3 regions of the Enterobacter cancerogenus genome follow, and region 3 is predicted to be linked to each of the others. Evidence: predicted binding sites of a transcription regulator. Region 3 holds the regulator's gene; each other region holds the start of a gene.
The links. The regulator LexA, encoded in region 3, represses DNA repair genes until DNA is damaged. The targets are predictions, from matches to a motif close to TNCTGTATGTACATACAGNA.

Region 1 (10,711 bases), 970 kb from region 3:
CATCGCACGCACGATGCGCAGCGGATGGAGGGCAAACTGGTTGAGCGACGCGCCGCGGCGGTCGAGGAGATCGCGCTGATGCTGGCGATCGACGAGGATCTCGGTCGCGCGCGGGCTGAGTTCCAGCTTGCGATCGATGCGGCTGGCCAGCAGGTTTAGCGTTTCGGCGATATCCCCCACCAGTTCGAGGTCGGGCACGTAGTTGCGCTCTTCATAGGCAGGCAGCACGTCAATGTGCACCAGGGTCGCGTCGCCGCGGTTCCACATCGACGGCTCGTATTCCACCGGGCTGTAGCCGATGCAGATGATCAGATCCGCCAGATGCAGCAGCCGGTCGCCCGCCTGGTTATTAAACAGACCCACGCGGCCCGCGAAGCGAGTGAAGTGCTCCTGATTTACCGCCCCGGCGGCCTGATAGGTGCTGGTGACCGGGATACGACTTTTCTCAAGCAGCTTATGCAGCGCGGCGCTGTTGGCGGGCTGGCTGGCCATCAGGCCCAGCAAGATCACCGGATTTTTGGCGCTCTGAATACGCTTCGCCACGTCGTTAATGGCAGACGCCGGTGCCGGCCCCATCAGCGCGGCGGTGCTGGCAGGTAAAATCGCCCCGGTAACGGGCTGATCGACAATATCCTGCGGCAGGCTGACGAACGCCCCACCCGGCCTGCCCTGCTCGGCGGCGCGGAAGGCGTTTGAGACCACTTCGGCAATGGCTTCGGACGAGTTCACCTCAACGGCATATTTCGTGACCGGGCTGAACATGCCGACGGTGTCCATGCTCTGGTGCACCAGCTTCGCTTTGTCCGCACGCTTCACCGCCCCGCCCAGCGCCACCACCGGGTCGCCTTCGCTATTCGCGGTGGCAATACCGGTGATCAGGTTCGAACAGCCCGGCCCGGAGGTGACCAGCGCCACCCCGGCCTTGCCGGTGAGACGCCCGACCGCCGCGGCCATAAACGCCGCGTTTGCCTCATGACGAACGGGGATGATCTCAATGGAGGAGTCGAGCAGAGAATCAAAAACCTTGTCGATTTTTGCGCCTGGGATGCCGAAAACCTGCTTCACGCCCTGCGCTTCCAGCTGGGCGACAATCATATCGGCGCCATGCGCCCACTGACGTGACTGTTTATCACTGTTCACGGTGTTCTCCTGTTAGTTTTCGACGGAACGGATCGCTGCATCAAGGTTGCTGGGGTGAAGGTCGGCCTGTAAAAACGCGCTGTCGGCGGGCAGGTCAATCATCAGCTTGTGGATCTCCCCGAAGGTAAGCACACCGTTTTCAAGCTGGTAGTCCAGCAGATGGCCGCCGCCCTGGCGGTCGTCGGTGATAAAGTGCTCGTGATAGCCCGCCACGTTGATGCCCTGCATATGCTGCGGCGTACGGAACCCGACCAGCACACCTTTGCGCTGGTTAAAGCGGAACACCGGCTGGTCGTCCAGCACGTCGGTCATTGCGCGGTACGGCGGCGTCTGGCGCGGCACGGTACGGGTGTGCGCGTGGCGAAAATTGCCGTCGATACGCAGGGCGCAAAACAGGTTTTCGGAGGGGATTTGCTGGTCGATGACGTCGTGAATGTGCTGACGGCTCACGGGGGTATCAAAGACTTTACGATACTGTGGCTGGAACCAGGTCATCACCGCGAACGGCGTTTTTTGCTCGGGCTTCGCGGCCCGGGCGCTGCCGTCGGCGCGCAGTTGGTAGACCTGGCTGCTGAAGGCAATCATTTCACCGTCCAGTTCGTTAAAGGTGCCTAACCCAAAGTCGCCGTGCCGGAGCAGATCGGCTATTGTGGTCTCCCCTTCATAAACGCCGCTCAACAGGGCGCTCATGAGCGATGTTTGATAGATCACGCTGTCAGGATGCTGCGCGGAGAACCCTCGCAGGGTTTCGCACAGGCTGGCCTCACAGTCGCAGGCAGATGAATGAGTCATCATGCGTCCTCTTCAACTTTTATTAGAAAGGTTAAATAAATGTTGACCCGATTCAGCAGAGAGTTCCAATATAGAAACCATGCTGGTTTGAGACGTTTTTGATATGGAACTTCGATATCTGCGCTATTTCGTCGCGGTTGCACGCGAGCGACACTTCACCAAAGCGGCCAACGCGCTGGGCATTTCGCAGCCTCCGCTGAGTCAGCAGATCAAGCGGCTGGAGGAGGAAGTGGGCACCCCGCTGTTCCGGCGGCTCACGCGCGGCGTTGAGCTGACCGAAGCGGGGGAAGCCTTCTACGAGGACGCCTGTAAAATTCTGGCGATGAGCGACGCCGCGCTGGAAAAAGCACGGGGGATCGCACGCGGGCTGAACGGCAGCCTGTCGATTGGCATCACCAGTTCAGATGCCTTTCACCCCAAAATCTTCACCCTGATCCGCCAGTATCAGGTGCAGAACCCGGCGGTAACGGTTCACCAGGTGGAAGCCAATATGGCATCGCTGATGGCGATGCTGGCGGAGGGGGAGCTGGATATCGCCTTCGTGCGTCTTCCGTGCGACAGCAGCAAGGCGTTTGACCTGAAAATCCTCGATCGGGAGCCGATGGTGGTGGCGCTGCATCGCGCCCATCCGCTGGCAGACCGTGATGCGCTGGCGCTGGAGGCGTTGCGGGACACGCCGGTGATTCTGTTTCCGCAGGAGGTCGCGCCGGGGCTGTACGACCGGGTTTACAACTACTGCGCACGCGCGGGCATCAATATGCACACCACGTTGCAGGCCTCGCAGCTCTCTTCTTCCCTGAGTATGGTTGCGGCAGGCGGCGGATTCGCGCTGGTGCCACAGTCAATGGCGGCAATTTCTCCGCCGGATGTGACCTATCACGCGCTGACCACCCCCGACCTGTTTACCGATATCGCCATCTGCTGGCGGCGGTTTGAACGTTCCCGCACGGTAAAACGATTTCTGGCGATGCTGAGCGCGGCGTAACGGCGGTGCGGCGCTTGCATGAGCTGGGTTTGTTTCGCCGCATCAGGCATGGCGAAAGCTCCCCTGCATCAGTCATTTCTTCCGCCCTTCTACCAGGATCAAAGCGCAATCTGCTGCCGCCCCCTGTCAATACACTATACTGACCATTGCACGACTCTTTACCTGACATCAACCCTACCCATGACCATCAGGAGAACGACATGCAAAAGTGTAAAACCGTAAAAGGGCTGCTCGTTGCCTCAACTGTAGCCGCGATGTTCAGCACTTTCGGCGCGTATGCCCAGACAACGAGCGCCGCGCAGAGTGACGCCTCCGCCCAGACCAGCTCAACGGGATCGATGGGTAAGCTCAGTTCCGGCGACGAAAAAGCGCTCAAGGACATGGCGCAGGCCAATATCAATGAGGTCGCCGCGGCCAAAATCGCGCTGGACAAGGCCCAGAGCAGCGAGGTGAAAGCCTTCGCGCAGAAGATGGTTGACGATCACGGCAGCGCGCTGGAAAAAGTAGAGACAGTCGCTAAACAAAAAGGCGTCACCCTGCCAACCGAGCCAGATGCCAGCCACAAGGCGATGGCCGACAAGCTGGAAAAAGAGAACGGCAGCGCCTTTGACAAAATGTATATGGAAAACGCCGGTACTAAAGATCACAAGATGGTGCTGTCAAAACTGCAGAGCGACGCCAAAAATATCAAGGACCCGGACGTGAAGGCTCTGGCCGACGCGCACACTCCGGTTGTTGAGCAGCATCTCGAGTCTGCAGAAAAGATGAAGTTGTCCGCAGATAAGTAAACGGGTCGTTCACCGGGCGCAGGGTGCTGCGTCCTGAACGCCCACCAGGCAGCATGGCGCACACAATGCGAAGGACCGCTTCTGGCTACCGCCAGGCCCAGGGTACATGCTGTCTTCTCCCCCTCTCCACCCCGCTCAATGCTCAAATCCTCCTCCTGAAAGCGCGATATTCATCACAGTATGCCAGGCTTTATGGGCACCATCACAACGTGACGACAACGCGGTCTGCTGTGCCGGACATAAGGGATGACTCATTTGAAAAATGCAAAATACACAATGCCGTTACGCGAGGAAGGGTTTATTGGTCTGGGGGATTATGCCGCGATCGGTGAGGGCCGCTCCGTGGCGCTCATCGCGCCGGATGGCTCGATCGACTGGTGGGGCGCACCGAATCTCGACTCGCCGCCCCTTTTTGATCGCCTGCTGGACCCGACCATTGGCGGCTTTTTCAGCCTGACACCCGCGGTTGATTACACCGTCACTCGCGCTTATCGCGAGGACAGCAACGTGCTGGAAACCCGCTTTGAGACGGATGACGGCGCGGTGTTGTTAACGGAATCGATCAACAGCACCCTGGCAGGACGACTGCCCTGGAGTGAACTGGCGCGGCGGCTCGAGGGCGTGCGCGGGACTGTCCCTTTCCGGCTGCATCTGCGGTTCGGCACGATGATCGAAACGCGATCGCCCTGGCGGTCAGACACCTTTAAGGGCAGCGTTTACCATATCGGCGATCTCATGGCGATGCTGCACACCAGCGAAAACGTTGTCATCACCCGTGCCGATGACGAGGAGATCGAAGCGGAGATCACCCTGAAGAAGGGAAGCCGGGAGGTAGTCGCCCTGCTCGTGACCCAGAGCGAACCGCTGGCCGTGCCGGACATTCAGGCCATTGATAACCGTATCGAAACCAGCCACACCGCCTGGCAGGACTGGGTGAACGGGCTTAAATATGACGGTCTGTACAAAGATCACGTTATCCGCTCTGCGCTGGCGCTGAAGTTCCTCTGGTATTCGCCAACCGGCGCGCTGGCCGCAGCGGCCACTACCTCCCTGCCGGAAGGGATCGGCGGCGAAAAAAACTATGACTATCGCTTTGCCTGGGTCAGGGATGCCTGCCTGATCATCAAAGCCTTTACCTATCTGGGCACCCTTGAAGAGTGTAAGGCAGCGTTTTCCTGGCTGTCGAAAACCATTATCAAACACGGCCCGGAGATGCGGGCCTGTTACACCCTCGAAGGCGAGCTGGTCCCGGAGGAGCAGTACGCAGAACTGCAGGGCTACCGCAATTCGCAGCCGGTGCGCATTGGCAATAACGCCCGTAACCAGCGCCAGCTGAGCATGTATGCCGATATGCTTGGGGTGGCAAAGCTGTTTGTTGAGGCGGGCCATATTCTGGATACGGGCACGTCACGCTTCCTCGGGCACCTTGCCAATCAGTGCGCCGACCGCTGGCGCATGAAGGACTCCGGGATCTGGGAGCTGCCGGACGAGCAGCATTACACCCATTCTAAAATGTCCTGCTGGCTGGCGCTGGACTGCGCCGTGGTGCTGGCGGAGGCCAGCCACATCGAACCTACCTGGAAGGCGCGCTGGAAACGCGAGCGGGACCGCATCCGCGACTGGGTTGAAGAGCACTGCTGGTCCGAAGCCCATCAGTCCTACTGCTTTTACGTCGGGGACGGCGGGAAGCTGGACGCCTCACTTGCCCTGGTTTCGCGCTACGGTGTGAAGGTCAACCCGAAACGCATGAAGCTGACCTATCAGGCTATTGCGCGCGAGCTGGGTCATAACAGCGCGATGGTCTACCGCTACAGCGGCGTTGAGCAGGAGGAAAGCACTTTTATCGCCTGCTCATTCTGGCTGGCAGAGGCCTGGGCGTCGATGGGCGATCCGGCGGTGGCCGAAGAGATCATGGAGGAGATTCTGAAGACGCTGTGCCATCGCGGCAATGTCGAAACCTTCAATGAGATGTTTGATACCCGCACCGGCGAATGGGTGGGCAATATGCCCCAGGGGCTGAGCCATCTCGCCCTTATCTGCGCGGCGCAGGCCATCAGCGAGCATCACGGTTCCGATTAACCAACGTCATCCCGGGCGCAGGCAACGCCGTGGTGGCTCCCGGCGCGCAACAAAACGCCGCGAGCGGTTAACAGCTCGCGGCGGCAGGTTCAGCGTTTTGGTCTGGCGCTCAGGCTGCTTTCACGGCTCTGATTTTTTTACTGCCAGCCGCCTCTGACTCAGGGTTATCTGTTGCAGTGGCCGCCTTCAGGTCGGGCAGCTTGCTGGTACGCAGAATATGCTGCACGGCCTCTTTCTGCTCGGCAAGATACAGCCCCAGATTTTCAGCCTGCGTTTCATCCAACTGCATTTCGCTTTGTAACAGCCAGTCGGTGAACGCATCTGCCATGTCGAGCATTTTGTCGTAAGCGTCAGCCTCTTTCTTACTGGCAAATGTCATTTTCTCTTCACCTTTTCTAACGACAACGAATTTTGTTTCAACAGCCATTCTGCACCTCCATACTGTAATTATATACAGTATAGCAGTTCCGGATTTTTGTTGCAGCTAAAATGTGCTGACCTCAGGAATCACCGCGGGTACAGACCCGGTTTTTACCCGCGCGTTTGGCCGCGTACAGTAACGCGTCGGCTTTCGCTAATGTTTTCGCTAAGGCTTCGCTTGCGGGGAGAAACGGCTTCGTTGTCTATACTCACTGAAAACCAGACAACGGAGTGCACCATGCCTTTACCCGACTTTCATTCCTCTGATCCTTATACCCTTGGCATTGAGCTTGAACTCCAGGTGGTCAACCCGCCCGGCTACGACCTGAGCCAGGACTCCTCCGCCCTTATCGCCGCCGTTGAGCACGACATCAAAGGCGGCGAGGTCAAACACGACATCACCGAGAGCATGCTCGAGATTGCCACCGGCGTGTGCCATAACATCGACCAGGCGGCGGCGCAGTTTTCAGTGATGCAGCAGAGCATTCTGCGTGCGGCGGCAGAACAGCACATTCAGATTTGCGGCGGCGGGACGCACCCTTTTCAGAAGTGGCAGCGTCAGGAAGTGTGCGACGACGAGCGCTATAACGTCACGCTGGAGCGCTTTGGCTATCTGATTTTGCAGGCCACGGTGTTTGGCCAGCACGTGCACGTGGGCTGCCGGACCGGGGATGACGCCATTTACCTGCTGCACGGCCTGTCGCGTTTTGTGCCGCACTTTATCGCGCTGGCGGCCTCATCGCCCTACATGCAGGGAACGGACACTAAATTTGCCTCATCGCGCCTGAATATCTTCTCGGGCTTCCCGGACAACGGTCAGATGCCGTGGGTCAACAGCTGGCAGGAGTTTGAAGGGCTGTTCCGCCGCCTGAGCAGCACCAGCATGATCGACAGCATTAAAGATCTGCACTGGGACATCCGCCCCAGCCCGCACTTTGGCACCGTTGAGGTGCGGGTGATGGATACGCCGCTGACGCTCGGTCATGCGATCAACATCGCCGGGCTGATTCAGGCGACGTCGCACTGGCTGCTGACCACGCGGCCCTATAAGCATCAGGAAAAAGATTTTCTGCTGTACCGCTTCAACCGTTTTCAGGCGTGCCGTTACGGGCTGGAAGGGATCCTGACGGACGTGCATACCGGGGAGCACAAAACCGTGGCGCAAGATATTGCCTGGCTGCTGGAGCAGGTTGCGCCGTCGGCCGAGAAGCTCGGCGCGACCAGCGCGATAAAAGAAATTGCCCTGATGCTGAAACAGGGCAAGAGCGAGGCGCAGCGCATGCGGGACTTCATTGCAGACGGTGGCTCGCTCATCTCCTTAGTGCAGAAACACAGCGAACTGTGGGCCACTAGCCCGTAAGGCGATGCCCCCACTCACGCAGGCGCTGGAACAGCACAAACAGCGCCGGAATAAAGAGGATGCCGACCACGGTCGCCACCAGCATGCCGCTGAACACCGTGGTACCGATGATGCGTCGACTCTGGGCACCTGCCCCGCTCGCCAGCATCATCGGCAGGACACCGATAATAAAGGACACGGCGGTCATCATTACCGCACGGAAGCGGCGTGATGCCCCTTCCCGCGCCGCATCGACAATCGCCATTCCGTCCATGCGCCGCGCGCGGGCAAACTCAACGATCAGGATGGCGTTCTTGGCGGCCAGCGCGATCAACAGCACCAGGCCAATCTGCACGTACACGTCGTTAGCGTATCCGGCGATCCACAGCCACACCAGCGCTCCGCCGATGGCGAACAGCACCGACAGCATCACGCTCGCGGGCAGCGTCCAGCTCTCATACTGGGCGACGAGGAACAGCCACGCCATCACCACCGCCGCCAGCACGATCCAGATCGCCTGATTACCGGTCTGCTGCTCCTGATACGACATGCCGCTCCAGGCGTAGTCATACCCGGCGGGCAGGTTCGCGGCCAGGATCTGGCCCATCACCGCCATCGCCGTGCTGCTGCTCACCCCGTCTGCCGCCGAGCCGCTCACCGACACGGACGGGAACTGGTTGTACTGCTGCAGGAACGGCGCGCCGACGCTCGGCGTGATGGTGACGAGGTTGCTCAGGCGCACGCGTTCGCCGCCGTTGCTGCGCACAAACAGCTCGCTGATTTGCTCTGCGCGCTCGCGCCACTGCATCTCGTTTTGCATCACCACGTGGTAGACCCGGTTGTTCACGCTGAAGTCCCCGGCGCGCGTCCCCCCGAACGCAGTTTGCAGGCTGCTGAAGATGCGCGAGACCGGCACGTCGAGACGGGCCGCACGCTCGCGATCGACCGTCAGCGTAAGCTGCGGCACGTTGCTGCTCCAGGTGGTGAACACGCGGCTCAGCTGCGGGTGCTGGTTCGCTTTCGCCAGCACCTCGCGGGTTACGCGCTCCAGCTCCGCCGGGCTTTGCCCCGCCTGCGCCTGAATACGCAGGTCGAAGCCGGAGGCGTTGCCCAGCCCCGGCAGCGTCGGCGGCGCGAAGGTCATGATGGTTGCTTCCGGCAGGGCCAGAAGCTGGCGCTGCAAAGTGCCCATCACCTCGTCCAGCGGCGGGCGCTCGCTCCAGTCCTTCAGCATGATGGAGATAAAGCCGCCGTTAGAGGCGCTGGTGCCGTTAAGAATGTTAAACCCGGAGACCTGAATCACATCCTCCACCGCCGGGTTTTTGGCGATCAGCTCGCGCGCGGTGGTCATCACCGCCTCGGTACGCTCAAGCGACGCCGCCTCCGGCAGCTGGACGCTGGCGAAGAAGTACCCCTGATCTTCCTGCGGCAGGAAGCCTTTTGGCATCGACATAAAGCTGAACACGACGATGGCCGCCGCCCCTGCGGTTGCCAGCACCGCCAGCCACGGGCGCAGGTTAAGCGCGCTCACCATGCGGGTGTAAGCATTGCGCGTGGCATCCAGCCCGCGGTTGAAGCCGCGGAAAATGGCGGCCGGATGCGCCGGGCGCGGACGCAGCAGCATGGCGCACAGGGCGGGCGTTAACGTCAACGCCACCAGGCTTGAGAGCGTGACGGCGGTAGAGAGCGTGACCGCGAACTGACGGTACAGCTCGCCGACGATGCCCGGCAGCAGCGCCACCGGCACAAATACCGCCAGTAGCACGAGGGTGGTGGCAATCACCGGCCCGGCAATCTGGCGCAGCGCCAGCGCGGTCGCCGCCGTGCGGCTCTGCCCTTCCGCCATCAGCGTTTCGACGCTCTCAACCACCACGATGGCATCATCCACCACCATGGTCAGCGCCAGAATAATGGCGAACAGGCTCAGCGTGTTGGCGGAGTAACCGAGCGTGTAGAGCACCGCAAAGGTCCCCACCAGCGACACCGGGATCGCAAGGGCAACAATCAGCGTTGCGCGCCAGCTCTGCAGGAACAGGGAGACCACCACCACCACGGCCAACATGGTCAGCGCCAGCGAGACGCCGATCTCCTTGATGGTGGCGGCCACAAAGGAGGTGGTATCGAATTTCACCTCATAGGTGAGGTCGTCCGGGAAGCGCGTTGAGAGCCGCTCCAGCTCGGCGCGTACCGCATCGGCCACGCGCAGGGCGTTGGCGGACGGCGTGGGATAAATACCGAGGTAGGCGGAGTCATGCCCGTTGAGCTGCGCGCCGGAGCTGTAGCTGCGCGAGCCAAGCTCGATGGTCGCCACGTCCTTCAGGCGCACCAGTTGCCCCATCTCCCCCGCGCGTATGATCACGTCGGCAAAATCCCCGGCCTGACTTAAGCGCCCCAGCCCGTTGATGGTCAGGGTCTGCTGCTGGCCGTTAAACACCGGCGGCGTGCCGACCTGGCCCGCCGCGCCCTGGACGTTTTGCTCGCGCAATGCCTGCGCCACGTCGTCGGTGGTGACGTTAAGGGCGTTCATGCGATCCGGACGCAGCCAGATGCGCATGCTGTAGTCACGCGCGCCAAACATCTGCACCTGACCGACCCCCGGCAGGCGGGACAGCGCCTCGCGCACCTGGGTGCTGGCGTAGTTGCTGACAAACAGCGGCGTGTGGGTGTTGTTCGGTGAGTAAAGACTTACCCCCATCATCAGGTTGGTGGCGCGCTTGCGCACCTGCACGCCGTTTTGCTGCGCCTCGGCGGGCAGTTGCGCCAGGGCCTGCGCCACGCGGTTTTGCACGTCGATGGCGGCCAGATCCGGGTCGGTGCCTGCCGCAAAGGTGATGTTCAGGCTATAGCTGCCCTCGTCCGAACTGGTGGATTCCATGTAAAGCATGTGATCCACGCCGTTAAGCTGGGTCTCAAGCGGCGTGGCGATGGCTTCCGCCACGTCAGCCGAGCTGGCACCGGGCCAGCTCGCGGAGACATTCACCACCGGCGGCGTGATCTGCGGATACTGTTCCACCGGAATAATGCGCAGCGCAATGGCACCAAGCAGGGTGATGACCAGCGCAATCACCATCGCAAAGCGCGGGCGTTTGATGAAAAACGTCAGCATGATGGCTCCTTAGTTCAGTATCTGGACGGCAGCGCCAGGCTGTACGCGCTGCGCGCCGTCAG
Region 2 (10,711 bases), 1.7 Mb from region 3:
TGGCGTCGATGGGTGGCGTGGTCGGTTGGGCGTATGTGATTTTCACCTCCCTGCTGTGGTTCTTCGGCGTGCATGGTTCACTGGCACTGGCGGCGCTGGACAGCGGCATCATGACCCCGTGGGCACTGGAAAACGTTGCGCTTTACCAGCAGTACGGTTCCGTTGATGCGGCACTGGCAGCAGGTAAAACCTTCCATGTGTGGGCGAAGCCGATGCTGGATTCCTATATCTTCCTGGGGGGGACCGGGGCGACGCTGGGTCTGATCATCGCGGTCTTTATTGTGTCTCGCCGCGCTGACCATCGTCAGGTGGCGAAACTGGCCCTGCCTTCCGGCATCTTCCAGATTAACGAGCCGATCCTGTTTGGTCTGCCAATCATCATGAACCCGGTGATGTTCATTCCTTTCGTGCTGGTTCAGCCTCTGTTGGCGGCAATTACGCTAATTGCGTACTACCTGGGCATTATCCCGCCGGTGACCAACATTGCACCGTGGACGATGCCGACCGGTCTGGGCGCGTTCTTCAATACCAACGGTAGCGTGGCCGCCTTCCTGCTGGCGATATTCAACCTCGGAATTGCCACCCTGTTGTACATGCCGTTCGTGGCGATTGCGAACAAAGCCGCAACGGTCATCGACGAAGAAGAGAGCGAAGAGGATATCGCCCTCGCACTGAAATTCTAAAATTGCACGGCGCGGGGCTGCCCGCGCCAGCCACAAGGAGCGAAAAGATGTTAGATTTGGACAATATCGTAGCCGAAGAAGCCGCAGAGAACGATCTGGAAGAAGTGGTGATGGGTCTCATCATCAACTCAGGACAGGCCCGTAGCCTGGCCTACGCCGCGCTGAAGCAGGCCAAGCAGGGCGATTTTGCAGCAGCCAAAACGATGATGGATCAGTCGCGCACCGCGCTGAATGAAGCTCACCTCGTGCAGACTAAACTTATCGAAGGCGATCAGGGCGAAGGAAAGATGAAAGTGAGCCTGGTGCTGGTTCATGCTCAGGACCATCTGATGACGTCCATGCTGGCCCGCGAACTGGTGGCTGAGTTGATTGAGCTTCACGAGAAGATGCAGTAAGTCAGGTAGCAGGAGGTCAGCACGATGGAAATTAAAACCGCTTTTGAGCAACAGCTGTTTAATGGCAAAAATTTTCATGTGGTTATTTACAACAAGACGGAGAGCGCGAGCGGTCTGCACCAGCACGACTACTACGAGTTCACGATTGTTCTGACCGGCCGCTACTATCAGGAGATCAACGGCAAGCGTGTCCTGCTGGAACGCGGTGATTTCGTCTTCCTGCCGATGGGCTCCTATCACCAGAGCTTTTATGAATTCGGTGCAACGCGCATTCTCAACGTTGGGGTAAGCAGACGTTTCTTTGAGAAACACTACCTGCCGCTGGTGCCGTTCTGCTTCGTGGCCTCGCAGGTCTATCGCGTCAAAAACGAGTTCATGACCTGGATTGAAACGGTGATTGCATCGCTTAACTTCCGCGATAACGAATTTGATGAGTTTATTGAAACCGTCACTTTCTACGTGATGAACCGTCTTCGTCATCACCGTGAAGAACAGCAGGTGATTGATGATATTCCCCAGTGGCTGCGCGGCACCGTTGAAATGATGCATGATAAATGTCAATTCAGTGACAATGCGCTGGAGAATATGGTGGCGTTATCGGGTAAGTCGCAGGAATATTTAACCCGCGCGACCCAGCGCTATTATCGCAAAACGCCCGTGCAAATAATTAATGAAATCCGCATTAATTTTGCCAAAAAACAGCTGGAAATTACGAACTACTCTGTCACCGATATTGCCTATGAGTCGGGCTACAGCAGTCCCAGTCTGTTTATTAAGACCTTTAAGAAATTTACCTCATTCACACCGAACAGTTACCGAAAGAGTTTAACGGTAATGAATTAACTTTTGGCGGTTATATCCGCCACGAATACTGTCTTGATTGCTTGCCCAAAATAGCGGGAACAGCACGCTATACGTTGCAGGCGGTTAACCTGATATGCGAAGGGAGATATTTATGCAACAGAAATTAAAAGTCGTAACCATTGGTGGCGGCAGCAGCTATACCCCGGAATTACTGGAAGGTTTCCTGAAACGTTATCATGAACTGCCGGTGAGCGAATTATGGCTGGTGGACGTTGAGGAAGGTCAGGAGAAGCTGAATATTATTTTCGACCTTTGCCAGCGCATGGTTGAAAAAGCGGGCGTTCCGCTCACCGTGCATAAAACCCTCGACCGCCGTCTGGCGCTGAAAGATGCTGATTTTGTGACGACCCAGCTGCGCGTAGGCCAGCTGAAAGCCCGCGAGCTCGACGAACGTATCCCGCTCAGCCACGGCTACCTCGGTCAGGAGACTAACGGCGCAGGCGGCCTGTTCAAAGGGTTGCGTACCATCCCCGTGATTTTCGACATTATCAAAGATGTGGAAGAGATCTGCCCGAATGCCTGGGTAATCAACTTTACTAACCCGGCGGGCATGGTCACCGAGGCGGTGTACCGCCATACTGGCTTCAAGCGTTTTATCGGTGTATGTAATATTCCGATTGGCATGAAGATGTTTATTCGCGACGTGCTTGCGTTGAGCGACAGCGACGAGCTGTCCATCGACCTGTTCGGCCTGAACCACATGGTATTCATCAAAGATGTGATCGTTAACGGCACATCACGCTTTGCCGAGCTGCTCGACGGCGTGGCCTCCGGCCGTCTGACTGCCGCATCGGTGAAAAATATCTTTGACCTGCCGTTCAGCGAAGGACTTATTCGCTCGCTTAATCTGCTGCCGTGCTCCTATCTGCTTTACTACTTCAAGCAGAAAGAGATGCTGGCGATTGAGATGGGTGAATACTACAAGGGCGGCGCGCGTGCACAGGTTGTGCAGAAAGTTGAAAAGCAGCTGTTTGATTTGTATAAAGATCCGAACCTGAACGTTAAGCCAAAAGAGCTTGAGCAGCGCGGCGGGGCGTACTATTCGGACGCGGCGTGTGAAGTGATTAACGCCATCTATAACGACAAGCAGGCGGAACACTATGTGAACGTGCCGCATCACGGACACATCGATAACATTCCGGCAGACTGGGCCGTTGAGATGACCTGTATCCTGGGCCGCGACGGCGCAAAACCGCACCCACGCATCACCCATTTTGATGACAAAGTGATGGGCCTGATCCATACCATCAAAGGGTTTGAAGTGGCGGCGAGCCACGCTGCGTTAAGCGGCGAGCTGAACGATGTGCTCCTGGCGCTGAACCTTAGCCCACTGGTGCATTCCGACCGCGACGCGGAACAGCTGGCGAGTGAGATGATCCTGGCGCATGAGAAATGGCTGCCAAACTTTGCTGCTACGGTTGAGAAGCTGAAACACCGTTAAGAGGGGGCGCAATGGAAAACCTGCTGATTGTGAATGCCGATGATTTTGGCCTGTCGAAAGGGCAGAACTACGGCATCATTGAAGCCTGTCGTCGGGGCATCGTGACCTCGACCACCGCCATGATCAATGGTGAAGCGGCCGGGCACGCGGCGCAGCTCAGCCGGGACGTACCTGAGCTCGGTGTCGGTATGCACTTTGTGTTGACGCTGGGCATGCCGCTTTCCCCCATGCCGGGCCTGACGCGCGACGGCGCACTGGGCAAATGGATTTGGGAAATGGCCGAGCAGGGGACGTTGCCGCTCGACGAAATCACCCGCGAGCTGGACTGCCAGTTTAACCGCTTTGTTGACGTGTTTGGCCGTGAGCCGACGCATATCGACAGCCATCATCACGTGCATATGATCCCGGCGATTCTCCCGATTGTCGCGGAGTTTGCCCGGCGTAAAGGGGTGGCGATGCGCGTGGATCGCACTGAGCTGGCGCTTCACGGGCTGAGCAGTCCGTCTGTGTCCACGACCGACGGGTTCAGCAGCGCATTTTACGGTGATGAAATCGACGAAGCACTGTTCCTGAAGGTACTGGATGAGTCTGCCGCACGAGGCGAGCATTCGCTGGAGGTTATGGCGCACCCGGCTTTTGTTGATAATACGATACGCAAAAGTGCCTACTGCTGGCCGCGGCTGGCAGAGCTGGATATCCTGACCTCATCCTCGCTGAAGTATGCGATTGCCGAGCGCGGGTATCGTTTAGGGACGTTTAACGATCTGTAAGTAAAAAGCCCGGTGGCGAGGTAAAAGTAAAAAGGCAACGAACGTTGCCTTTTTTTATGTTTGCTCCCTCTCCCATGGGAGAGGGTTGGGATGAGGGCATCAGCCCGCACGGCCAGCCGGCTTTTTTTATGCCGGGATCTGCGCAGTTTTACTGCTTCGCGACCACACGCGGTGGGCGGCGAGCAGGTCGAACAGCTGGGTCATAAACGCATCATCAACGCTGTCACCCTCGACAATCCCTTCTTCGCCCTGATCCGCTACCTTCAGCAACGGTTTAAACTGGCGTGCGTCGCCAGCAAACGCAATCGGCTTCAGGTGCTTATAGGCTTCCAGCAGGTAGTAGTTGGCATCACCGTTGCCAAGCAGGCTGGCGATATCGCCACACGGCACAATCACCGCATCCACCGTCAGCGACGGCGCCCCGGCAAAGGTGGCCGCTATCGGCAGTACCGAACCGTCATCAGCCGTCACTTCGCCCATGCGCGAGTAGAGCAGTTTGGCGTGCACCCCTTTGGCTTTCAGCGCTGTCATGATCGCCAGCAGATCGCTGGCGCGGGTTTTGTCGTTAAGCAGGATACCCACGACGCGGCCCTTGATTGACCCGCCCGGTACCGCATAGAGGCTCAGGGACGGATCTTTTTTGATGCCGTTGACGTCTTTCGGCGGGGCGGCATGACGCTGTTCGTCGGTGAGCGTAATGCCGAGATTGTCGGCAACGCTCTGGGCAAGCTGGATATCGATATGCGCAAGCTGATCCACCACGCGCTCGCGGATGTAGGTGCGCACCACTTTACTCAGTTCGAAGCTAAAGCCGCCGATAATATGCTGTTGCTCAATTGGCGTCTGGCTGTTCCAGAACAGGCGAGGGTGGGCGTAATACTCCCCAAAGGAGGGGCTGCGTTCGCGGATTTTTGCCCCGTCCACGCGTTCCTGATAAGACTCAAACCCGCCGCGCTTCGGCCCCGGCGGCGTTTCACGCGGCCAGTTATCGTTGATCGAGTTAGGCTCGTAGTTGGCCGGGTTGGTGTCGATATCCTGGCGGTGCATCCCGTCGCGCTGGAAGTTGTGGTAAGGGCAGGTCGGGCGGTTGATCGGGATTTCGTGGAAGTTTGGCCCGCCAAGGCGGCTGATTTGCGTATCGGTATACGAGAATAAACGCCCCTGCAGCAGAGGATCGTTGGTGAAGTCCAGGCCGGGGACGATGTGCCCTGGGTGGAACGCGGCCTGTTCGTTCTCGGCGAAGAAGTTATCCGGGTTACGGTTGAGCACCATTTTGCCCACCAGCTGCACGGGAACCAGCTCCTCGGGGATCAGCTTGGTCGGGTCGAGCAGGTCGAAATCAAACTTGAACTCGTCCTCTTCCGGGATTAACTGTAGCCCCAGTTCGTATTCCGGGAAATCACCGGCTTCGATGGATTCCCACAGCTCGCGACGGTGGAAGTCCGGGTCACGACCGGTCAGCTTCTGGGCTTCATCCCACACCAGCGACGCTTTACCGGCGACCGGTTTCCAGTGGAATCGCACAAACGTGGCTTTACCTTCGGCGTTGATCAGGCGGAAGGTGTGGATCCCGAACCCTTCCATGGTGCGATAGCTGCGCGGGATCCCACGGTCGGACATCGCCCACATCACGTTGTGTAAGGTTTCGGGCTGCAGGGAAACATAGTCCCAGAAGGTGTCATGCGCACTTTGTCCCTGCGGTATGGCCCAGTGTGGCTCTGGTTTTACCGCATGGACAAAGTCAGGAAACTTATGCGCATCCTGAATAAAGAAGATCGGCGTATTGTTCCCTACCAGATCGAAAATCCCTTCGTCGGTGTAAAACTTGGTGGCAAAGCCGCGGATATCACGCACCGTGTCGGCAGAGCCTGCGCCGCCCTGGACGGTAGAGAAGCGCACAAACACCGGCGTTTTTTTGTCGGGATCGGAGAGGAAGTCCGCTTTAGTGATATCTTTCAGGCTCTTATAGGGCTGGAAATAGCCGTGCGCCGCAGAGCCACGCGCGTGAACGATGCGTTCCGGGATGCGCTCGTGGTCGAAATGGGTAATTTTTTCCCGCAGGATAAAATCTTCCAGCAGGGTTGGCCCGCGAGAGCCTGCGCGCAGGGAGTTTTGGTCATCGGCAATACGTACGCCCTGATTAGTTGTCAGCGCATGGCCTTCGCCGCCTTTGCGGTGAGGCTCGAGAGCATTCAGTTTTTCATTTGCGTTGCCCGGGGATTTGAAACTTCCCGGCGCAGTAGGTTGTTCGCCCGGTGCGGAAGGGCCCGGTGAAGGCTTATGCGATCCGTCCGCTGGAGCAAGTGAATCCATTCCCGGTTGAGATTCTTCAGTGCCATGAATGGGTGATTGATGTGTTTTATCATTGTTCGACATTGCACGCTTCTCCTGTATACGTTCCTAAAAACCCTATTAAGGATAGAACAATGTCATGAACAGGCTAACGAACCAGGCGTTTTAGGACATTTTTCTTAACGAAAGCTGTCATCATCGGCCCCCGAGGCGCGACGGGTGGGGGGAGAATCGGCTATGATAGAAATTTCCTGTATTCAGAATCTGTATTAGTGAACCCGTCGCTTATGAAACCTCTTCGCCAACAAAATCGCCAGGTTATTAGCTATGTACCCCGCGTCGAACCTGCGCCGCCTGACCATGCCCTGAAGGTTGAGGGCTTTCGCGATGTCTGGCAGCTGCGTGGGAAGTACGTGGCATTTGTGCTGATTGGTGAACACTTCCGCCGCTCCCCCGTGTTTACGGTCCCCGAGTCGGCGCAGCGCTGGGCGGTGCAAATCCGCCAGGAAGAAGAGGTTGAAGATTAACAGACATAAAAAAAACCGCCATCAGGCGGTTTTTTTTATTGTGCAGTGATTAACGGTGCGCCAGCTCGGCGTCATCTTCACTTTCAAGGATCGTTTTGTCCGTCTGCTTCAGCCACTGGCTGGTCAGCGTCCCGGCAGTCATGGAGCCGCTAACGTTCAGAGCGGTACGACCCATGTCGATCAGCGGTTCAACGGAAATCAGCAGTGCAACCAGCGTTACCGGCAGGCCCAGCGCAGGCAGTACGATCAACGCAGCGAAGGTTGCCCCACCGCCAACACCCGCCACACCGGCGGAGCTGATGGTGACAATACCCACCAGAGTCGCAATCCAGACCGGATCCAGCGGGTTGATCCCCACGGTTGGCGCAACCATCACCGCCAGCATCGCCGGGTAAAGCCCCGCGCAACCGTTCTGACCAATGGTGGCACCAAAGGAAGCAGAGAAGCTGGCGATGGATTCTGGTACGCCCAGGCGACGCGTTTGCGCTTCAACGTTCAGCGGAATAGAGGCTGCGCTGGAGCGACTGGTAAAGGCGAAGGTCAGCACCGGCCATACTTTACGGAAGTATTTCAGCGGGCTCACGCCGTTTACGCCCAGCAGGATACCGTGCACCACAAACATGATGGCGAGACCCAGGTAAGACGCAATCACGAAGCTACCGAGCTTGATGATGTCCTGCAGGTTGGAGCCTGCTACCACTTTGGTCATCAGGGCCAGCACGCCGTAAGGCGTCAGCTGCATGACCAGGCGAACCAGCTTCATGACCCAGCTTTGCAGGGTATCGATGGCGACCAGCACGCGTTCACCTTTCGGCGCATCGTCTTTCAACAGCTTCAGTGCCGCTACGCCCAGGAACGCCGCGAAGATCACCACGCTGATAATGGACGTCGGGCTTGCACCGGTCAGGTCAGCAAACGGGTTCTTCGGAACAAAGGAAAGCACCATTTGCGGAACGGTCAGATCGGCGAGTTTACCAACATAGTTGGTCTGGATTGCCGTCAGGCGCGCGGTTTCGGCTGAGCCTTGTACCAGACCTTCGGCGGTCAGACCAAACAGGTTAGTCACCAGTACACCGACCAGCGCGGCGATAAGCGTAGTAAACAGCAGGGTCCCGATGGTCAGAAAACTGATTTTACCCAGCTGGGTGGCGTTGTGCAGACGCGCAACCGCGCTCAGAATAGAGGCAAACACCAGCGGCATGACAATCATCTGCAGCAGCTGCACATAGCCGTTACCGACAATGTTGAACCACTGGATAGACTCTTTCATTACCGGGCTATCGGAACCGTAAATGGCGTGTAATGCCAGACCAAATACGACACCCATACCCAGACCGACGAGTACTTTCTTCGCCAGGCTCCACTGTTTGTGGCGCGTCTGTGCGAGAAGCAATAGCAATACAACGAACACAATAATGTTCGCGATGAGTGGAAAATTCATCCCCGTTCTCCTGATTTATTATCCGGTCGGTTTTTACCGAGCCTGTTGGCGCAAGGTTAGCAGAAGTGTGATGTGGCGCTTATATCCAAATGGAATGGTTTATGACAAATGTGATTATTTTGTCGGTTTAATGTTCAATCTGGTGATTAATAAAACGATTAAACTGGAATTGCAGGGAGTTAATCATTTGCGATGACCAGCGGACTGCACTGTTTTCGGGCAGCGTTTGCGGCATCCAGACCGCCCAGGCAAACAGCGCCATGCACAACACGCGCTCAAGCTGGTTGCCTTTCTGGGGGGCGAGGATCGGTAAGCGGAAGCGCCACCGGCAGGGCCAGAGAAGCGGCACGCCCGCCGGGGTGAGCATGTCGGCAAGAATATGGCTTAAATAGCCCAGCACCATGCCCTGAATGGCATCGGCAGGCACTATCCAGCTATCAGGGACCTTAAGATAGAAAAGCGTCAGCAGGCCAAAAACAGCCAACAGACTGTGGGTAAACCCGCGATGACCAAAGGCCCTGGCAATAGGTTTGGATATCCACTTCAATCGCTGGCCAAGGAAAGACTTCGGATGATCGATATCCGGCAGCAGGCAGGTCAATACTGCGGAAGGGACAATATGCCACCAGTCCCCCTGCGCCAGCACAGGGGTAAGTTCAGCGTTTTTAGAAAACACCGCGCAGGCAATTGAAAAAAGCAGGTGGCCTTCCGCCGTCATGATAAAACCCAACAAACTGTCAATTCATACAGTATAGGTTTTTTATACAGTGTACGGAAGAGGTGACGGTGTAACCCTTTGTCACAAACGGGCACTATTCATGCGCTTTCGTGCCCGGTCATACGCTTTCAGGCAGCGAGGCTGCCTGAAAAGGGTTACTCGCCGCGCAGGTGCTGCGGGGTAAGTTCGGTTAGCGATGACAGTTTGACATCGGCCAGCGCAAAGCGGGGATCGTGCTGACCTTCTTCGGCCGGGACAACAATCGAGCGCATACGCGCCGCTTTCGATGCCACCATGCCGTTGACCGAATCTTCCAGCGCCACGCAGGACAGCGGGTCAATGCCCAGCTTCGCGGCACAATCCATATAAACCTGCGGGTGGGGTTTGCTATAGGGCAGCTTTTCCGCCGAGGCCAGCGCGTCGAAGCTGTCGCGCAGCTCAAACATCGTCAGCACTTTTTCCAGCATATGCAGCGGTGAGGCAGACGCCAGCCCCACTTTTAAGCCTTGTGCCTTACAGAGCGCAACGGCTTCACGCACGCCGGGCAGAAGAGGCTTGTTTTCCTCAACCAGGGAAATCGCGCGACTGATAATCCGGTTGGTCACTTCGTTGCAGTCAGGGCCAACCCACGGCTGGTGGGCATACCACAGCTCAACGACCATATCGATGCGCAGCCCAAGCGTGTCGGGCAACTCGTTCCGGCGAGAGATATCTACGCCAAGGCTGGCCATAACGTCCAGTTCAGCGCGATCCCACAGCGGTTCGGAATCGATCAGCAGTCCATCCATGTCAAAAATAGCGGCAAGAATCTGGCGCGGTGCCGTCATTATTACGTCTCCTTCTCTCAGGTGTCCGACAAACGATAAATGCTAAGTCCAGTCTGCAATTTAGCATATTGCCTTCAAAGAACGGGCGAAAATCACGGTCAGCAGGTAGACTTAGGCACAAATAACGCGTCTTTTTTGAAGGGGAACTGATGACGTATCAACAAGCTGGACGCATCGCTGTCTTAAAACGTATTGCCGGGTGGGTCATTTTCATTCCGGCGGTGATTTCAACGCTGATTTCCATCTTTAAATTCATGTTCGATCACAGCGAAAAGCAGCCGGGCATCAATGCGGTTATGCTGGATTTCGCACATGTGATGATTGAGATGATGCGCTTCAACACGCCATTCCTGAACTTTTTCTGGTACAACTCACCGACGCCGGATTTCCACCAGAAGCTTAACGTTGGGTTTTGGGTAATCTATGCGCTGATTTTTATTGCGATGGCGCTACAGGCCTCGGGCGCACGCATGAGCCGTCAGACGCGTTTTTTGCGTGAAGGGGTGGAGGACCAGCTGATTCTGGAGCAGGCCAAAGGGGCCTCAGGGCTGACGCGCGAGCAGATTGAATCGCGGATAGTGGTTCCGCGTCACACCATTTTCTTGCAGATATTTCCGCTCTACGTCTTGCCGGTGATCATCATTGTGGCGGGCTATTTCTTCTTCTCGCTGCTCGGCTTCCTGTAAGAAAACGCAGGGTGGCACATTAGCCACCCTGTGAGATCAGGCCGCGAGCACGCGATCCAGCGCGCGC
Region 3 (10,711 bases):
TAGCCGGTATGGAAATCAACCCAGGCGGTACGCTGGAGCTGGGCGTTGACTACGGTCACACCAACATTCCTGATGACTACTACCTGCAGCCTGGCGCTTCTAAAGATGGTTGGCTCTTAACCGCCGAACATACCCAGAGCATGATGAAAGGCTTCAACAAGTTCGTTCTGCAGTACGGTACGGACTCCATGACCTCTAACGGTAAAGGCATCCCGCAAGGCGGAAGCATTGATAACGATGGTTCCATGTGGCGTGTGCTGGACCACGGTGCAATCACCCTGGCTGAGCGTTGGGACCTGATGTACGTCGGTATGTATCAGAATATCGACCGTGACAATAACAACGGTACCGAGTGGTGGACCGTGGGTGTTCGTCCAATGTACAAATGGACGCCGATCATGAGCACCTTGCTGGAAGTGGGCTACGACAACGTTAAATCGCAGAAAACCGACGACCGAAACAGCCAGTACAAAATCACCCTTGCCCAGCAGTGGCAGGCAGGCGACAGCATCTGGTCTCGTCCGGCAATCCGCGTCTTCGCAACCTACGCGAAGTGGGATGAGAAGTGGGGTTATGCAACCAACGACGACGCTGGTTACACCTCTGGCGTGGCGTATAACGATACTTCCGCGAAGACCTTCAGCCGTGGTGATAACGACGAGTGGACCTTCGGTGCCCAGATGGAAATCTGGTGGTAATTCGCAAGACCTGACGTAATGACCGAAAAGAGGGGCGCAAGCCCCTCTCTCCTTAGGGCGCTGCGCGCTATTGCCTGGCCACCGCAGCGTTCACGCTATCAGAGGTAATAACAATGAAAATGAAGAAAAGTCTCGTCGCGCTGTGCCTCTCTGCGGGCCTGCTGGCTAGTGCGCCAGCCATCACCTTTGCAGATGTCAATTTCGTTCCTCAGAATACCAGTGCTGCGCCAGCGATCCCGGCGGCGTCACTTCAGCAGCTGGTGTGGACGCCGGTTGATCAATCGAAAGTACAAACCACACAGCTTTCCGCTGGCGGTCAGTCACTGAACGTGCCGGGCATCAGCGGCCCGGTTGCCGCGTTTAGCGTGCCGGCCAACATCGGTGAATTAACCCTTACGCTGACCAGCGAAGTGAACAAGCAGACCAGCGTTTTTGCCCCTAACGTGCTGATCCTCGACCAAAACATGACGCCGTCAGCGTTCTTCCCAAGCAATTACTTTAACTATCAGGAACCGGGCGTAATGAGCGCGGACCGCCTGGAAGGGGTGATGCGCCTGACGCCAGCGCTGGGGCAGCAAAAAATTTACGTGTTGGTCTTTACCACCGACAACGATCTCCAGCAAACCACGAAGCTGGTTGACCCGGCAAAAGCCTATGCAAAAGGTACCGGAAACGCGGTTCCTGATATTCCGGACCCGCTTGCCCGCCACACCACCGATGGCCTGGTCAAACTGAAAGTGTCTACGAACAGCGCGTCCAGCGTGCTCGTTGGCCCATTGTTCGGCTCGTCTGGACCAGGTCCGGTGACGGTAGGTAACACCGCGGCGCCGGTATACGCAGCGCCTGTCGCGGCAGCACCAGCGGCCGCTGCGTCAGCGCCGGCACCGGCGAAAAAAGCTGAGCCAGTACTGAACGATACCGAAACCTATTTCAACAACGCCATTAAGCAGGCGGTGAAAAACGGCGACGTCGACAAAGCGCTGAAACTGCTTGATGAAGCCGAGCGTTTAGGGTCGACCACTGCCCGTTCCACCTTTATCAGCAGTGTAAAAGGCAAGGGGTGACCGTCTCCCCACAGTGCTGATTTGTTCGTTTTAGTGCGCCTGAGTGGGCGCACTTTTTTTCGTACCGCCCGTGCTGTTGCGCCATTGTTGCGATAGTGATCGCTAAATATCGTTTGGCCGCCCTCAATCTGCTTTTCTGCGATACAATGCGATAACGTTATGTATCGGAGAGTCTGGCATGTCACACCCTGCGCTTATGCACCTGCGTGCGCTGCGCTATTTAGACCACATACCCGCGCTTGACCCGGCGCAGCTCGACTGGCTGCTGCTGGAAGATTCCATGACAAAACGTTTTGAACAACAGGGAAAAACGGTCACGGTGACGCTGATTCAGGAAGGGTTTGTCTCAACTGATGAGATTGCCGATGAACTGCCGCTGCTGCCGCGTGAAGAACGCTACTGGTTACGTGAAATTTTACTGTGTGCCGACGGCGAGCCGTGGCTTGCCGGGCGGACAGTGGTGCCTGAATCAACGCTTTCCGGGCCTGAGCTCGCACTGCAACGACTGGGAAAAACGCCGCTGGGGCGCTATCTTTTTACTTCGTCCGAGTTAACCCGAGATTTTATTGAGATTGGTCGCGATGCCGATCTGTGGGGACGCCGTTCCCGTCTTCGCCTGAGTGGTAAACCGTTAATACTGACGGAGCTGTTTCTACCCGCATCGCCGTTGTACTAAGAGGAAGAAAAAAATGGAGTGGAGTCTGACGCAGGACAAGCTGCTGGCCTATCACCGCTTGATGCGTACCGATAAGCCCATTGGCGCGTTGCTGCTGCTGTGGCCAACGTTATGGGCGCTGTGGGTAGCCACCCCGGGCTTACCGCCGCTGTGGATCCTGGCGGTGTTTGTGGCAGGTGTCTGGCTGATGCGCGCCGCAGGCTGCGTGGTCAACGATTATGCCGACAGAAAATTTGACGGCCACGTTAAGCGTACGGCCAACCGCCCGCTGCCGAGTGGTCAGGTTACCGAGAAAGAGGCCCGCACGCTGTTCGTGGTGCTGATTGCGCTCTCCTTCCTGCTGGTGTTAACCCTGAACACCATGACGATCCTGCTCTCCGTGGCCGCACTGGCACTGGCGTGGGTCTATCCGTTTATGAAGCGCTATACCCATCTTCCGCAGGTGGTGCTGGGCGCGGCGTTTGGCTGGTCGATCCCGATGGCATTTGCGGCGGTGAGCGAATCCGTACCGCTCAGCTGCTGGCTTATGTTCCTGGCAAATATTCTCTGGGCCGTGGCGTACGATACGCAATATGCGATGGTCGACCGTGACGATGACCTCAAGATTGGCATCAAATCAACGGCGATCCTGTTTGGCCGTCATGACAAGCTGATCATCGGCATTATGCAGGTCGCGGTTGTGGCCCTGATGGTCGCCATTGGTCGCCTGAACGGGCTGAACTGGGAGTTTTACTGGTCCGTACTGGTGGCCGGACTGCTGTTTGCGTATCAGCAAAAGCTGATTGCGAAGCGTGAGCGTGAAGCCTGCTTTAAGGCGTTTTTAAACAATAACTACGTTGGCCTGGTGCTGTTTATCGGGCTGGCGATGAGTTACTGGTCATAAAAAAGCCGGGTGATGGCTTCGCCTTACCCGGCCTACGATTTAGCGGAACATGTAGGCCGGGTAAGCGTTAGCGCCACCCGGCTTTAACATCATTCGCCCTGCGTCGCACTCTCGATCGTTAAACGCACGTCCGAGGTAATCAGGTCTGCCAGCATCTGGTAGATCTTCATCGTCTCTTCCGGCTCGGCATCGCCCGTGTCGCTGATAAACCCTTCATCACGCAGCGTCAGCACCAGAGAGCTGAACACGGCCTTGTCGAAGAATTCCGGCGCGTTAATGCCGTGCAGAACGGACAGGCGCTGGGCCAGCGTCCGGCTCTCTTTTTCCAGCGTACCGCGGTTGATGGACGGGTTCGCGCTCAGCAGCCAGAAGGTAATAGCGTAGCGCTGCAGCGTCTCACGCGCGCCTGCCGCCAGCAGTTGCAGCGTCCGGGAACGTGATGGGTTGATGTTCAGCTCGTCTTCGGTGACGGTCACCAGCCCCTGACGACGCATCTCTTCCGTCAATTTATCCAGCTCTGCCGCCAGCTCATCTTTGCTCCAGCGCAGGAACAGCTCCGCTTTCAGCATCGGGTAGATGGCCGCGATATGGCGCAGCAGCTCCTGGCGAGAAATACGACGATGCTGGGTAATGATGGCAGCCATCAGCGACGGCAGCATCAGCATATGCGTGATGTTGTTGCGATAGTAGGTCATCAGCACGGCCTGCTCGCGCGGCAGAATGATGATATCGCCGATCGTATCTTTTTCGACTTCAAACTTGTTCATCTGCAGCGCATGGTCGATAAGCTCGCTGGCGGTGGCAGAAGGCACGGTAGAGTCGGTGGAGTACGGAACATTACGCATAATGTCGAGGTAGCAATCGAGCTGCTCGGTCAATTGTTCACGAGTCAGAGAACGCTGGCGCGAGGCCAGAAGCGCCGTACAGCACAGGTTCATGGCGTTCGCCGCACCTGCGTTGTTAATGCGCACCATCAGCTCCGAGGCGATGCCGTTTACCGTTGGCGTCAGCCAGGCCGGGCGTACCGCTTCGATGGGGTCGATAGATTCGCGCCACTCCGGAACGTGGTGGTTAAGGTAGGTCATCAGCGGCATTGGCTCGCCGAAGTTCACGTAGCCCTGACCGAGGTTGCGCAGCTTGCTCAGCCCACGCAGCATCTGCGGCAGGCTCTCTTTCTCTTTGGTCGCACCGCGCAGCTCTTTTGCGTAGGTGCCCACTTCCATGACGTGCTCATAGCCGATGTAGATAGGCACCAGCGTAATCGGACGCGTGCCGCCACGCAGCATCGCCTGAATGGTCATCGACAGCGTGCCGGTCTTCGGATCGAGCAGGCGACCGGTTCGGGAGCGTCCGCCTTCGACAAAGTACTCAACGGAATAACCGCGGCTGAACAGCTCGCCCAGATATTCACGGAACACGGTGGAGTAAAGCTTGTTGCCCTTAAAGGTACGGCGAATAAAGAACGCACCCAGACGGCGGAAGATCGGCCCTGCTGGCCAGAAGTTCAGGTTAATACCGGCCGCGATGTGCGGCGGCACCAGGCCCTGATGATAAAGCACGTAGGAAAGCAGCAGGTAGTCCATGTGGCTGCGGTGGCAGGGCACATAAACAATCTCGTGGCCGTCGTGTGCCAGCTGACGCACGCGCTCGGCGTTGTGGACGTTAATCCCCTGATAGAGGCGGTTCCACGTGAAGCTGAGAATACGGTCAGAAAGCCGGATCATCTCGTAAGAGAAGTTCGCGGCGATCTCTTCCATCAGCGCAATGGCGTTTTGCTGGGCTTTCTCATGCGAGATTTTCTTGCTGCGCGCTTCGTCTTCGACGGCGCGAGCAATGGCTTTTGACGCCAGAAGCTTGTTGAACAGATCCTGACGCGCCGGGAGACGCGGGCCAACCGCGGCCAGACGCTGACGCGCAAAGTGCATACGCGCCACGCGCGCCAGTTTTTGCGCAATGATTTTGTCGGTGCCGTGTTCGTCTGCCATGCGGCGCAACGAAACGGAAGGGGAGAAACGGACAAAGCTGTCGCGCCCCAGCCAGGAGACGGCGAAGAATTTCTGGATGCCGTTGAGCATGCGCAGCGGTGGGTTCTCCTCGCCTTTTTCGCGGCCCGGACGACGACCAAACATCACGGAGACCGGTACCATCTGCACATCCAGGCCAGGATTGCTGCGGTGCAGGTCGAGATAGTCATGGAACAGCTTGATGGACTCTTCTTTCGGCGTGTAATAGGTGAACACGCGCGGCCCGCCGTGGATAAACACATAGCGTGGCAGCAATGTGCCATCAACTTCCAGCGGTTCTAGCGGGTCGGGAAGGTCATGCGCCAGACACTGGGCGCGAAGCGTCAGTAGGTCAGCCTTCGAGTTATAAGGCAAAACGTACATAATAGGGCGCGACGTATCGAGCCCTAATTCCAGCGCGGGTTCTGCTGGGATAGACTTACTTTTTACCAGGACGCTTAATGGTAAATTAAGTAACTTGTAGTAAATTCGTGGCCAGCCGGACATAAACGATGTAAAGCCTCTGGTTAATAATGCAATTGCGGCGCAAGGATAACAGAAAGCGCGCAAGATTTCTGTTGTTACCCGTCATACTTCAGGCTGCAGCAAAACGCGCTGCGGCTATATACACTGCATCCTTCAGGCTCGCCTGAGGCAGCATGAATGATTTTGTGTATAGTTACTGACGCTATTTCCACTATAAGGTTCTTTTAATGGCCAATAATACCACTGGGTTAACCCGAATCATCAAAGCTGCAGGCTATTCATGGAAAGGTTTCCGCGCCGCATGGATCAATGAAGCTGCTTTCCGCCAGGAAGCGGTTGCCGCGATTGTCGCGGTTATCATCGCGTGTTTCCTTGATGTTGATGCCATAACCCGCGTACTCCTCATTGGTTCCGTACTTCTGGTGATGATAGTGGAAATTATCAATAGCGCTATTGAGGCAGTGGTAGACCGAATTGGTTCAGAATTTCATGAGCTTTCGGGTCGCGCTAAAGATATGGGATCGGCTGCCGTGCTGCTGGCGATTATCATCGCAGCCATCACCTGGGTCACGCTGCTTTGGTCACATTTCCGATGAGCCTCGAGGAATAATTAAGTCCCTGGTTTTTTGTGCAGTTTTTGGTTCCAAAATCGCCTTTGACTGTATATACTCACAGCATAACTGTATATACACCCAGGGGGCGGAATGAAAGCGTTAACGACCAGGCAGCAAGAGGTGTTTGATCTCATTCGGGATCATATCGGCCAGACGGGTATGCCACCCACGCGTGCAGAAATCGCGCAGCGTCTGGGTTTCCGCTCTCCAAACGCGGCTGAGGAACACCTCAAAGCGCTGGCGCGTAAAGGCGTCATTGAGATTGTTTCTGGCGCATCACGCGGTATTCGTCTGCTTGTTGAAGAAGAGACGGGTATTCCGCTGATTGGCCGTGTTGCGGCGGGTGAACCGCTGCTGGCACAGCAGCATATCGAAAGCCACTATCAGGTGGACCCCGGTATGTTTAAGCCGAGCGCTGATTTCCTGCTGCGCGTTAGCGGGATGTCGATGAAAGACATCGGTATTCTCGATGGCGATCTGCTGGCGGTTCACAAAACGCAGGACGTACGCAACGGTCAGGTTGTGGTTGCGCGTATCGATGATGAAGTGACCGTTAAGCGCCTGAAGAAACAAGGCAATACCGTGCAGCTGCTGCCGGAAAACAACGAATTCACGCCTATTGTGGTAGACCTGCGCGAACACAGCTTCTCCATTGAAGGGCTGGCCGTTGGCGTTATCCGCAACGGCGAATGGCTGTAATCTCTTCCTGACGGGCTGCGGTTTCTCCGTGGCCCGTCTCGTTTTATCGTCCCCGGTATTCTCCCATGTCACTGCTGACTGCTTCTGATAAGGCACTCTGGCGTCTCGCGCTGCCGATGATTTTTTCCAATATTACCGTTCCTCTGCTCGGCCTGGTGGACACGGCGGTTATTGGTCATCTGGATTCCCCCGTCTATCTGGGCGGCGTGGCGATTGGCGCCACGGCAACCAGCTTCCTCTTTATGCTGCTGCTCTTTTTACGTATGAGCACCACAGGTCTAACGGCCCAGGCCTACGGCGCGAAAGATCCGCTGCGGCTGGCGCGTGCGCTGGTTCAACCTTTACTCCTGGCGCTCGGTGCAGGCGCGCTGATCGTTTTGCTGCGCACGCCGCTGATAGACCTGGCGCTGCATATTGTGGGCGGCAGCGAAGCAGTGCTGGAGCAGGCGCGGCGTTTCCTTGAAATCCGCTGGCTGAGTGCGCCCGCTTCGCTGGCAAACCTGGTTCTGCTTGGCTGGCTGCTGGGCGTGCAGTACGCCCGCGCGCCGGTGATCCTGCTGGTGGTCGGTAACCTGCTCAACATTGTGCTCGATCTCTGGCTGGTCATGGGCCTGCACATGAACGTGCGGGGGGCGGCGCTGGCAACCGCAATCGCCGAGTACGGGACATTTTTGATCGGCTTGTGGATGGTCGGGCGCGTTCTGGCGATGCGCGGGATCTCGGTTGCGCTGCTCAAAACCGCCTGGCGGGGCAATATGCGTAAGCTACTGGCGCTCAATCGGGACATCATGCTGCGCTCGCTGCTGTTACAGCTCTGCTTCGGCGCGCTGACGGTCTTCGGGGCGCGCCTTGGGCCAGAAATCGTTGCCGTCAATGCGGTGTTAATGACGCTCCTGACCTTTACCGCCTACGCGCTGGATGGTTTTGCCTATGCGGTTGAAGCCCATTCCGGGCAGGCATACGGTGCGCGTGAAAGCGGCCAGCTTCGCGAAGTATGGCGGGCGGCGTGTCGTCAGTCGGGAATGGTCGCGCTGGCGTTTGCGCTGATCTACGCCTGTTTCGGTGGGCATATCATTGCGCTGCTCACCTCACTCCCGGCGCTGCGTGAACTGGCCAGCCATTACCTCATCTGGCAGGTGATCCTGCCGGTGGTGGGGGTCTGGTGTTATCTGCTGGACGGTATGTTTATTGGTGCGACGCGAGGCGCGGAAATGCGCAACAGCATGGCAGTTGCGGCGGCCGGTTTTGGTCTGACGCTCTTTACGCTGCCGTACCTGGGTAACCATGGTTTGTGGCTGGCGCTTGCGGTATTCCTCTCCCTGCGGGGCCTCTCGCTGGCCTTTATATGGCGTCGTCACTGGCGAAACAACACCTGGTTTCCTGCCCGTCCTGATATATCGTGACGGTTAAAGATTCTGAATATAAATCGGGCTGCCGAATCCCTGACTATAATAATTATCACGTCCAGCAGAAATGCATGTACCGGGCGATACAAATTTACGCTTAACACGAGGACACGATTATGAATAAAGACGAAATCGGCGGCAACTGGAAGCAATTCAAAGGTAAAGCGAAAGAACAGTGGGGTAAACTCACCGATGACGACATGACCGTTATCGAAGGTAAACGTGACCAGCTGGTAGGTAAAATCCAGGAGCGTTACGGTTACGAGAAAGATCAGGCGGAAACCGAAGTCAAAGACTGGGAAACCCGTAACGACTATCGCTGGTAATTGATTACCACCCGTGCGAACACGGAAGTACCCCTGAGGGCGGCCATGAGCCGCCTTTTCTTTTGCCGCTAGCGGGGTTTTTTCTTCACCAGGATGGAGTGGTCATGCTGACATGCGTCCTGATGGCTGCAGGATTCCACTTCCACGCAGGCGGAGCATAACCCGTGTGCTTCAATGACGTTATGGCGCAGCGCGAAGCCCATTTTGGCCGCCAGCGTATGCATGATGTCTTCAACCCCTTCCGCACCTTCTTCTTTCACCGCGCCACAGCGATCGCAGATAAACATTGCGGACGTATGGGTGGGCTGATCGAACAGGTGACACAGCACGTAGCTGTTGGTCGATTCCACCTTATGCACAAAGCCCTGCTCAAGCAGGAAATCCAGCGCGCGATAGACGGTGGGCGGTTTTGCCTGCGGTTCGCTTTCACGCAGCAGGTCAAGCAGATCGTACGCGCTGATGGCACCTTGTTGCAGGCTCATCAGACGCAGTACCTCAAGGCGCTGCGGAGTCAGGCGCACATTGCGTTGCGCGCACAGCTTTTCAGCCTGCACTAACAGCTCTGTTGTGGACTTATCCATGAAGCACCTCGGGTGTAATAGGGCGGAAAACCCTCACTTTATCATGTTCTGTTAAAAACACCGAGTTTCCCCAGGCTGTGCTATACCTGTCGCATTGCAACAGCGGACATTAACCATGAAAAGACCTGACTGCATTCGACACTGGCGCGACGTTGAAGGCCCGGACGACGCAACCTATCCCGACAGCAACGAACTGTTTTCCATCGGCGCACCGCTGGCCCGCAGGCTTGGGCTGAGCCGCATGGGTATTCATCATGAGCGTTTACCGCCGGGCCGACGCACCTCTTATCCGCATGCGGAAAGCGATGAAGAGGAGTTTGTTTACGTGCTGGAAGGCTACCCGGAAGCCTGGATCAACGGTTATCTGTGGAAGCTGGAACCGGGCGACAGCGTGGGTTTTCCTGCCGGAACCGGCGTTTGCCATACCTTTATCAACAATACCGAGGAGGAGGTACGGTTACTGGTGGTGGGAGAGGCCAATAAAAAGCACAACCGCATCTACTATCCGCTCAACCCGGTGTATGCCGCTACGCGTGAAGACCGCTGGGTTGACCATCCTCCGCAGTTTTTTGGCCCGCACGATGGAAAAGTTGGGCGAAAATAATTTCCTCTTCTATAAATATTGAGGGCCGTCACACATAACAACAGGCCCTCACGGAATTTTATTTAGGGAAAGAAATAGCGGGTCTTTTCGTTCTTATTCACAGCAATAGTTCGTTCCTGTTTGGGTGATAACAGACGGGAGTTATTTCATAACAGACTATAAGACGAGCATACTGTGAAAAAACATTTTAAATTTTCGGTGGTTAGCATCGCTGTCTCCCTGTTTATGGCAAATCAGGCGGGAGCAGCCAATACCTGGGCGGAGGCGAGAAGCGACGCAATGGGTGGAACGGGCGTCGCGGCGGGGAGCTATGGCAGCGGGGCGTTAATCAACCCGGCGTTATTAGCAAAGGCAAAACCCGAGGACGATGTTACGGTAATAATACCGTCCGTTGGCGCGCAAATTACGGATAAAGACAACCTTCAGGACGAAATTGATAACATCAACGATAAGATCAATCGCTATCAGGATGTTATTGATAATCTCACCCCCATCGACATCATTACCAATCCGTTAGGCTCAATTAATCAGTTCCAGGGCGCGGCGAAAGATCTCGCTGACGAGTTGGATTACCTTAAAGGCAAAACCGCCCGTGCTTCAGCCGGTGCAGGGATTGCCGTCAGCATTCCTAACGACGTGCTCTCCGTGGCGTTTATGGCTAAAGGTTATGC

Region 1: I6L58_RS06630 (YebG family protein) is a predicted target of LexA. The motif match lies at 6,224-6,243, and genes of this name have one in related genera.
Region 2: I6L58_RS03345 (metal-dependent hydrolase) is a predicted target of LexA. The motif match lies at 9,146-9,165, and genes of this name have one in related genera.

What each region holds. Positions count from the first base shown of each region.
Region 1 is NZ_CP077290.1:1,410,511-1,421,221, forward strand. It holds gene alsS (acetolactate synthase AlsS) at 1-1,095, opposite strand, end outside; gene budA (acetolactate decarboxylase) at 1,153-1,932, opposite strand; gene I6L58_RS06615 (LysR family transcriptional regulator) at 2,036-2,917, shown strand; gene I6L58_RS06620 (DUF4142 domain-containing protein) at 3,118-3,705, shown strand; gene I6L58_RS06625 (glycoside hydrolase family 15 protein) at 3,952-5,784, shown strand; gene I6L58_RS06630 (YebG family protein) at 5,894-6,211, opposite strand; gene I6L58_RS06635 (YbdK family carboxylate-amine ligase) at 6,443-7,564, shown strand; gene I6L58_RS06640 (efflux RND transporter permease subunit) at 7,554-10,649, opposite strand; gene I6L58_RS06645 (efflux RND transporter periplasmic adaptor subunit) at 10,659-10,711, opposite strand, start outside.
Region 2 is NZ_CP077290.1:712,208-722,918, reverse strand. It holds gene chbC (PTS N,N'-diacetylchitobiose transporter subunit IIC) at 1-683, shown strand, start outside; gene chbA (PTS N,N'-diacetylchitobiose transporter subunit IIA) at 731-1,078, shown strand; gene chbR (transcriptional regulator ChbR) at 1,103-1,921, shown strand; gene I6L58_RS03370 (6-phospho-beta-glucosidase) at 2,034-3,383, shown strand; gene chbG (chitin disaccharide deacetylase) at 3,395-4,153, shown strand; gene katE (catalase HPII) at 4,280-6,529, opposite strand; gene cedA (cell division activator CedA) at 6,733-6,972, shown strand; gene I6L58_RS03350 (L-cystine transporter) at 7,022-8,413, opposite strand; gene I6L58_RS03345 (metal-dependent hydrolase) at 8,541-9,143, opposite strand; gene hxpB (hexitol phosphatase HxpB) at 9,287-9,958, opposite strand; gene I6L58_RS03335 (YniB family protein) at 10,108-10,644, shown strand; gene I6L58_RS03330 (fructosamine kinase family protein) at 10,681-10,711, opposite strand, start outside.
Region 3 is NZ_CP077290.1:2,375,824-2,386,534, reverse strand. It holds gene I6L58_RS11255 (maltoporin) at 1-698, shown strand, start outside; gene malM (maltose operon protein MalM) at 812-1,762, shown strand; gene ubiC (chorismate lyase) at 1,941-2,438, shown strand; gene ubiA (4-hydroxybenzoate octaprenyltransferase) at 2,452-3,321, shown strand; gene plsB (glycerol-3-phosphate 1-O-acyltransferase PlsB) at 3,411-5,831, opposite strand; gene I6L58_RS11230 (diacylglycerol kinase) at 6,038-6,406, shown strand; gene lexA (transcriptional repressor LexA) at 6,515-7,123, shown strand; gene dinF (MATE family efflux transporter DinF) at 7,189-8,526, shown strand; partial or broken gene I6L58_RS22920 (hypothetical protein) at 8,523-8,597, shown strand; gene I6L58_RS11215 (CsbD family protein) at 8,646-8,855, shown strand; gene zur (zinc uptake transcriptional repressor Zur) at 8,924-9,436, opposite strand; gene I6L58_RS11205 (cupin domain-containing protein) at 9,552-10,040, shown strand; gene traF (conjugal transfer protein TraF) at 10,266-10,711, shown strand, end outside.